DNA from 2 places in the Streptomyces sp. NPDC047453 genome. Region 1 is predicted to be linked to the other one. Evidence: riboswitches for the same ligand, from Rfam matches in the RefSeq annotation. Region 1 holds a riboswitch; the other holds the start of a gene.
The links. A riboswitch is a leader RNA that binds a small molecule or an ion and turns the genes downstream of it on or off. The one in region 1 is predicted to bind ZMP and ZTP.
Positions count from the first base shown of each region.

Region 2: it holds a riboswitch for ZMP and ZTP, as region 1 does, so the genes downstream of both, ABZ818_RS19725 (glycine hydroxymethyltransferase) here and ABZ818_RS23625 (bifunctional 5,10-methylenetetrahydrofolate dehydrogenase/5,10-methenyltetrahydrofolate cyclohydrolase) in region 1, are expected to answer to the same signal.

Region 1 is NZ_JBEYTS010000028.1:35,152-39,341, forward strand. It holds gene ABZ818_RS23620 (glycosyltransferase) at 1-519, opposite strand, end outside; gene ABZ818_RS23625 (bifunctional 5,10-methylenetetrahydrofolate dehydrogenase/5,10-methenyltetrahydrofolate cyclohydrolase) at 627-1,475, opposite strand; ZMP/ZTP riboswitch at 1,496-1,581, opposite strand; gene ABZ818_RS23630 (hypothetical protein) at 1,815-2,003, opposite strand; gene ABZ818_RS23635 (hypothetical protein) at 2,177-2,323, shown strand; gene ABZ818_RS23640 (S-(hydroxymethyl)mycothiol dehydrogenase) at 2,459-3,544, shown strand; gene ABZ818_RS23645 (MBL fold metallo-hydrolase) at 3,544-4,173, shown strand.
Region 2 is NZ_JBEYTS010000020.1:91,096-95,285, reverse strand. It holds gene ABZ818_RS19740 (PLP-dependent aminotransferase family protein) at 1-3, shown strand, start outside; gene ABZ818_RS19735 (hypothetical protein) at 34-882, opposite strand; gene rocD (ornithine--oxo-acid transaminase) at 985-2,190, opposite strand; ZMP/ZTP riboswitch at 2,306-2,394, shown strand; gene ABZ818_RS19725 (glycine hydroxymethyltransferase) at 2,425-3,879, shown strand; gene ABZ818_RS19720 (hypothetical protein) at 3,937-4,190, opposite strand, start outside.

The DNA.
Region 1 (4,190 bases):
GGCGGGGACGGCCGCCGAGAAGACCCGCTCCACGGCCAGGTTCACTCCATGTCCGGCGAGGCGGTTCGCAGCTCCGCCCCAGTGTCCGCCGCCCAGCAGTGGAGGAGCGAACTCCCTTGTGGGGGAGAGGGGTTGCAGGTGGGCGCCAATACTGGGCAGGTTCATCGCCTCGGCGATGGCGTGCCCGACCGGCCCGAGCGAGCCGGCGAGCAGCAGTACGTCGCTCTTCTCGGCCGCCGCGATCAGATCGTCCGTCATCCGGGCGATGGCCGCCCGCACCAGCCCCACGGCCCGCACCACCTTGCCCGTGCCGGAGGCGCTGCGGTGGAGTCCCCGGCCACGCGAGGACTCCAACTCGGCCCGCGGGTCCACCGGCAGTGGGTGGAAGCCGAGGCCCGAGCCCGCGACCAGCGGTTCGAAGCATCCGTGCGTGACCAGGGTGACCTCGTGACCCGCGAGAGCCAGGCCGTGCCCCAGTCCGGTGAAGGGGGCGACGTCGCCCCGGGATCCCGCCGTCATGATCGCTACGCGCACGACGGCCAGTATGGCCGCGAGGCCGCCCGCCGCCGGTGAACGACCCGAGGGGTGTCGGTGCCTTCACTCCTGCTCCGGCCCCGGTGCGCCGCTCACACCCCGAGCTGCCGGGCGGCGGCCGTCACGGTCTGCTCCAGCAGCGTGGCGATCGTCATCGGGCCCACCCCACCGGGCACCGGAGTGATCAGCGAGGCCCGCTCCACGGCGGAGTCGAAGTCGACGTCGCCGACGTTGCCCGGGTTGTAGCCCGCGTCGATCACCACGGCGCCGGGCTTGAGGTCCTCGCCGCGGATGAGCCGGGGCCGGCCCACCGCGGCGACCACGATGTCCGCCTCGCGCACGGCGGCCGGCAGGTCCGCGGTCCGTGAGTGGCAGTACGTCACCGTCGCGTCCCGCGCGAGCAGCAGCATCCCCACGGGCTTGCCGAGGATCGCGCTGCGGCCCACCACGACGGCGCGCCGGCCGCGCAGTTCGACGTCGTACGCGTCCAGCAGCCGCAGGATGCCGCCGGGTGTGCAGGACAGGAACCCCGGCAGACCGAAGCTCATCGCCGCGAACGAGGCGCAGGTGACCCCGTCGACGTCCTTCTCGGGCACGATCGCCTCGAACGCGGCCCGCTCGTCGACGTGCTCGCCGACGGGGTGCTGGAGCAGGATGCCGTGCACGGCGGGATCCTTGGACAGCGACCGCAGCGTGTCGACCAGTTCCTCGGTGGTGGTCGCGGCCGGCAGTGCCACATGGCGGGATTCGATGCCGGCCTTGCGGCAGCGGTTCTGCTTCATCCGTACGTAGGTGACGGAGGCGGGGTCCTCACCGACCAGCACTGTCGCCAGACAGGGCGCCGTACCGGTGCGCTCGGTGAGTGCGGTGGCCTTCCGCGCGGTCTCCTCGACGACACGGCGGGCGAGCGCGGTGCCGTCCATCGGACGGGCCTGGGACATGGTCCACTCCTGGGCGTTCGGGGAATTGCCCAGGCGCGCGGCTCACGACTCTGCGTGGGCCGCTCCCCGGTGGTGCTCCACCTCAGCGCCAGTCACGGCCCCGCCTCACCCTAACCGACACGGCCCGCCGCGGCCGAAGGCCGCGCACTGCCGTACGGCCCGGACGCGGCCTCGCCCCCCGCAGCAGCGAGCGGACCAGCGCGGCGGACGCCAGGTGGGACACCGCGCGTGCCGGGCCCGGCGGGCGCGACCGCGTGGAGCGGGACCGGCTCAGGCCGGCGCGGGCCGAGAAGGTCCGGGTCAGGCAGGAGCTGACCTGGAACCTTGCGGCTCTTCCGCTTATGCGTCCCATGCCTGGATCAGTATCTGCTCGGCGATCCGGCCGTCCCGCAGCAAGACCATGGACTCCGCGAGGACCCGGCCGCCGTCCGCGTACCGGCAGGACTCCACGCACGCGGCACGGACGCCCTGCACGATGCCGCGGCGGAGCGTGTCGGTGTCGAGGGCGGGGCTTGCCGAGGTGGACATGACGACTTCCTACAAGGGCCGCGGCCCGGCGAGGAGCGGGCCGCGGCGGGCCTCACGGTTCGAGACTCCTCCGCCCCGGCGGGCGCGGCAAGCGCGGTCCGGGCGCTGCGCCTGACGGGTGAGCGCGGCCGCGGGCCCGTGTCCGGGCGGGCCCGGAGGGAGTTGCCGAGGGCATGATCTGCACTCGACGCATCGTCGCCGCCGTCGGACTCGCCGTCTCGGTCACGGGCCTGACCGCGCTGCCCGCGAGCGCCGCGGGCGCCCCGTCCGTCGGCGGGCTCCAGCCCCTCCGTCTGCTGGTTCCCGCCGTCCAGCACTGACCTTCCGCCCCGCGGGCCGGGCGCCGGTGCCTCGCCCGCCCGTCCCCGCAGATCAGAGGCCCCCTCGGTGCCCTTACCGATCAGTCGGACGTAGGGTCGGGGGACGTACACCGCTCGACGGAAGGGACCACCACCATGGCGCAGGAAGTGCGCGGCGTGATCGCACCCGGCAAGAACGAACCGGTGCGGGTCGAGACGATCGTCGTGCCGGACCCGGGGCCGGGAGAGGCCGTCGTACGGATCCAGGCCTGCGGCGTCTGCCACACCGACCTGCACTACAAGCAGGGCGGAATCAACGACGAGTTCCCGTTCCTGCTCGGCCACGAGGCCGCCGGCGTCGTGGAGTCGGTCGGCGACGACGTCACCGACGTCGCGCCCGGCGACTTCGTCATCCTCAACTGGCGGGCCGTGTGCGGCAAGTGCCGCGCCTGTCTGCGCGGGCGGCCCTGGTACTGCTTCGACACCCACAACGCGCGGCAGCGGATGACCCTGACCGACGGCACCGAACTCTCCCCGGCGCTCGGAATCGGCGCGTTCGCCGAGAAGACCCTGGTGGCGGCCGGTCAGTGCACCAAGGTCGACCCGTCGGTCTCCCCGGCGGTGGCCGGGCTGCTGGGCTGCGGCGTGATGGCCGGCATCGGCGCGGCGATCAACACCGGCAACGTCGGCCGCGGCGACTCGGTCGCCGTCATCGGCTGCGGCGGTGTCGGCGACGCGGCGATCGCCGGGGCGTTCCTGGCGGGCGCGGCGAAGGTCATCGCCGTCGACATCGACGACCGCAAGCTGGAGACCGCCCGCACCATGGGCGCCACGCACACGGTCAACTCCAAGGAGAACGACCCGGTCGAGGCCATCCGCGAGCTGACCGGCGGCTTCGGCGCCGACGTCGTCATCGAGGCGGTCGGCCGCCCCGAGACGTACCGGCAGGCCTTCTACGCCCGTGACCTGGCCGGCACGGTCGTCCTGGTCGGCGTGCCGACCCCGGAGATGAAGCTGGAACTGCCGCTGCTGGACGTCTTCGGACGCGGCGGGGCGCTGAAGTCGAGCTGGTACGGCGACTGCCTGCCCTCCCGGGACTTCCCGATGCTCATCGACCTGCACCTGCAAGGACGCCTGCCGCTGGACAAGTTCGTCACCGAGACCATCCAACTGCACGAGGTGGAGAAGGCGTTCGAGCGGATGCACCACGGCGACGTGCTGCGCTCGGTGGTGGTGCTCTGATGGCCGCCCGCATCGAACGCCTCGTCACCTCCGGGCAGTTCACGCTCGACGGAGGCACCTGGGACGTCGACAACAACGTGTGGATCGTCGGCGACGACCATGAGGCCGTCGTCATCGACGCCGCCCACGACGCCGAGGCCATCGCCGCGGCGGTCGGCGACCGCCGGCTGACCGCCATCGTGTGCACCCACGCCCACAACGACCACATCGACGCGGCCCCGGCGCTCGCCGACCTCACCGGCGCGACGATCTGGCTGCACCCCGACGACCTGCCGCTGTGGAAGATGACCCACCCGAACCGGGACCCCGACGAGCACCTGGTCGACGGGCAGGTCATCGAGGCGGCCGGCGCTGATCTGAAGGTCATGCACACGCCCGGCCACGCCCCGGGCGCGATCTGCCTGTACGACCCCGGACTCGGCGTGGTCTTCACCGGCGACACGCTGTTCCAGGGCGGTCCCGGCGCCACCGGTCGTTCCTACTCCCACTTCCCGACGATCATCGACTCGATCCGCGACCGCCTGCTGACGCTGCCGCCCGAGACGAAGGTCCTCACCGGCCACGGCGACCCGACCACCATCGGCGCCGAGGCCCCGCACCTCCAGGAGTGGATCGCCCGCGGGCACTGAGGCAGGAGAACCGAGCC
Region 2 (4,190 bases), on a different contig from region 1:
TGACGGCCCGTCGGGCGGACCGCCGGGCGGTGGTCACCCCTGCTCGGCAGGCACCTTCCCGGCCGGTTCTTCCTCGGCCGGCGCCTCCCCGAACCGCGCCAGCGCCAGGGCGCCCGCCACCGCCACCGCGAAGCCGAGCACCGCGAGCCAGGCCAGGCCCTCGCGGGTGCGGTCGCCCAGCCACACCACCCCGATCGCCGCGGGGCCGATCGTCTCGCCGATGACCATGCCCGCGGTGGCCGTGGTGACCGAACCGCGCTGGAGGGCCGAGGTCAGCAGCAGGAAGGCGGCTCCGCCGCCGAGGAGCAGCGCGTAGGCCGCCGGGTTGGTGAACAGCGCCGCCGGGGCGAGCGAGTCGATCAGCCGCACCGTCACCTCGACCACGCCGAAGCCGAAGCCCGCGCCCAGGCCCAGCAGCAGGGCACGGACGCGTTCGGGCAGGCGGCCGGCGACCGCCCCGAGCAGCAGTACGGCCAGCGCCGCCCCGAGCATCGCCCACTTCAGCGCCGCCGAGCCGTCCTCGCGGCCCTCCGTGCCCGAGGCCAGCCCCAGCATGGCCAGACCGGCGCAGACGACGCCCACCGCCGACCACTCCACCGCGCTCAGCCGCACCCGCAGCAGCCGGGACGCGGTCACCGCCGTCACCGCGAGGCTGGCGGCGAGGGCCGCGCCGACCACATAGATCGGCAGCGAGCGCAGGGCCGCGATCTGGAGCAGGAACCCGAGGCCGTCCAGGCCCAGGCCCGCCAGGTACCGCCACTGCCGCACCGCCCGCAGCAGCAGCGCCGCGTCCCCGCCGGTGTCCGCCGCGGCCCGTGCGGCGATGGCCTGAAGCACCGTTGCCATGCCGAAACACACCGCCGCACCGAGCGCGCACACCATTCCGAAGAGCACGAGGCGACTCTAGGGGAGCGGTGGATCCGCGCACCGCCCGATCCGGCCGCACGCACCGCCGGCTCCTGCCGGACTCCGTGTGTCAACTGGCTACGCGCCGAGCACCGCCCGCAGTTGGGCCAGCCCCCAGTCCAGGTCCTCCTCGCCGATCACCAGCGGCGGGGCGATCCGGATCGTCGAGGGGTGGGTGTCCTTCACCAGGACGCCCCGGTCCATCAGCTTCCGGGCGATCTCCCGCCCGGTCCCCAGCGACCGGTCCACGTCCACGCCCGCCCACAGCCCGCGTCCGCGCACCGCCCGCACCCGGCCCGTGCCGGCCAGCCGCTCCAGCTCGCGGTGCAGATGCCCGCCCAGCTCCGCGGCCCGTGCCTGGAACTCGCCCGAGCGCAGCATCGCGATCACCTCCAGCGCCACCGCGCACGCCAGCGGGTTCCCGCCGAACGTCGACCCGTGCTCGCCCGGCCGGAACACGCCGAGCACCTCCCGCGAGGACACCACCGCCGACACCGGCACGATCCCGCCGCCCAGCGCCTTCCCGAGCACGTACACATCCGGCACCACCCCCTCGTGCTCGCACGCGAAGGTACGGCCGGTGCGCCCGAGACCCGACTGGATCTCGTCGGCGACGAACAGCACGTTCCGCTCCCGTGTCAGCTCCCGCACCGCGGGCAGATAACCGGCCGGCGGCACCAGCACCCCCGCCTCGCCCTGGATCGGCTCGAGCAGCACGGCGACCGTGTTCTCCGTCATCGCCGACCGCATCGCCGTCAGGTCCCCGTACGGCACGATCTCGAAGCCCGGCGTGTACGGCCCGAAGTCCGCCCTGGCCTCCGGGTCGGTGGAGAAGCTGATGATCGTCGTCGTACGGCCGTGGAAGTTGTTGCCCGCGACCACGATCTTCGCCATCTCCCCGGGCACGCCCTTGACCCGGTAACCCCACTTCCGGGCCGTCTTCACGGCCGTCTCCACCGCCTCGGCGCCCGTGTTCATCGGCAGCACCGATTCCATGCCGCACAGCTCCGCCAGCTGCTCGCAGAACGCCGCGAACCGGTCGTGGTGGAAGGCCCGCGAGGTCAGTGTCACCCGCTCCATCTGTGCCTTGGCCGCCTCGATCAGCCGCCGGTTGCGGTGCCCGAAGTTCAGCGCCGAGTAACCGGCCAGCAGATCGAGGTACCGGCGCCCCTCCACGTCCGTCATCCACGCGCCCTCCGCCGTGGCGATCACCACGGGCAGCGGGCGGTAGATGGGTGCGCTGTGGGCGTCGGCTGCGGCGATGAGGTCTTCCGTGGCGGTCACGGCGGCTCCCGAGGACGAGGGGCGCCTCCCCCGGGAAGGGGAGGTTGTCCTCCTTCCTATCCTCGCTCGCATGGCGGACGCGGGAACTGCGCCGTGGGGTGCGCCCGGTAGGCTGACGACGGGCCGTGACTGGCGCGCTGGGATGGGACCGACCATCGGGGAGCGGCCCGAGCGGAAAGTGTGCCGTGCGCCTGGGCCGTAACGTGAACGCCGATGCCACGTCCGGAGGTCCCGATGCCTGAGAACACCGCGCCCCTGTCCAACGAGTCCACCGCCTTCCGTGCCGCCCTCGACGTGATCCGCGCCGTCGAGCCGCGCGTGGCCGACGCCATCGGCCAGGAGGTCGCCGACCAGCGCGAGATGCTCAAGCTGATCGCCTCCGAGAACTACGCCTCCCCGGCCACCCTGCTGGCCATGGGCAACTGGTTCAGCGACAAGTACGCCGAGGGCACCATCGGCCGCCGCTTCTACGCCGGCTGTCGCAACGTCGACACCGTCGAGTCGCTGGCCGCCGAGCACGCCAAGGAACTCTTCGGCGCCCGCCACGCCTACGTCCAGCCGCACTCCGGCATCGACGCCAACCTCGTCGCCTTCTGGGCCGTCCTCGCCCAGCGCGTGGAGGCCCCCGCCCTGGAGAAGGCCGGGGTCCGCCAGGTCAACGACCTCTCCGAGGCGGACTGGGCCGAACTGCGCCAGGCCTTCGGCAACCAGCGCATGCTCGGCATGTCCCTGGACGCCGGCGGACACCTCACCCACGGCTTCCGCCCGAACATCTCCGGAAAGATGTTCGACCAGCGCTCCTACGGCACCGACCCGGCCACCGGCCTCCTCGACTACGAGGCCCTGCGCGCCTCCGCCCGCGAGTTCAAGCCGCTGATCATCGTCGCCGGCTACTCCGCCTACCCGCGCCTGGTGAACTTCCGGATCATGCGCGAGATCGCCGACGAGGTCGGCGCCACGCTCATGGTCGACATGGCCCACTTCGCGGGCCTGGTCGCCGGCAAGGTCCTCACCGGCGACTTCGACCCGGTCCCGCACGCCCAGATCGTGACCACCACCACCCACAAGTCCCTGCGCGGCCCGCGCGGCGGCATGGTCCTGTGCGACGACTCCCTCAAGGACCAGGTCGACCGGGGCTGCCCGATGGTCCTCGGCGGCCCCCTCCCGCACGTCATGGCCGCCAAGGCGGTCGCCCTGGCCGAGGCCCGGCAGCCCTCCTTCCAGGACTACGCCCAGCGCATCGTCGACAACTCCCGCGCCCTCGCCGAGGGTCTGATGCGCCGCGGGGCCACCCTCGTCACCGGAGGCACCGACAACCACCTCAACCTGATCGACGTCGCCTCCTCCTACGGCCTCACCGGCCGTCAGGCCGAGGCCGCCCTGCTCGAGTCCGGCATCGTCACCAACCGCAACGCGATCCCGGCCGACCCCAACGGCGCCTGGTACACCTCCGGCATCCGCATCGGCACCCCCGCGCTGACCACCCGTGGTCTGGGCACCGCCGAGATGGACGAGGTCGCCGGCCTGATCGACCGCGTCCTGACGGCCACCGAGCCCGGCACCACCGGCAAGGGCACCCCGTCCAAGGCCCAGCACGTCCTCGACCCGAAGATCGCGGACGAGATCGCCCACCGGGCCACGGACCTCGTGGCGGTCTTCCCCCTCTACCAGGAGATCGACCTCGGCTGACCCGTCCCCGCACGGGACTCACAGGTCACAGGGCACTGGACTGACAGGGCACAGGACTCACAGGTCGATCAGCTCCTGCCGTGGTTCCTCCCGCGGCGGTCCGGCACCGCGCCGGGCCGCCGCGCGGCATATCAGCAGCGTGCCGCCGGCCCCGGCGGCCAGCCCGCCGGCCGCCCACCACAAGTGATCACCCCGGCCGTCCGGACTGCCGCCCGGAGTCCTGCCGGGCGCACCGTCCACGTCACCCAGCAGCCCCGTGCGGGCCAGCCGTTCGTACAGGTCCCGTGGCGCCCGGTGCCAGCGGATGTCGT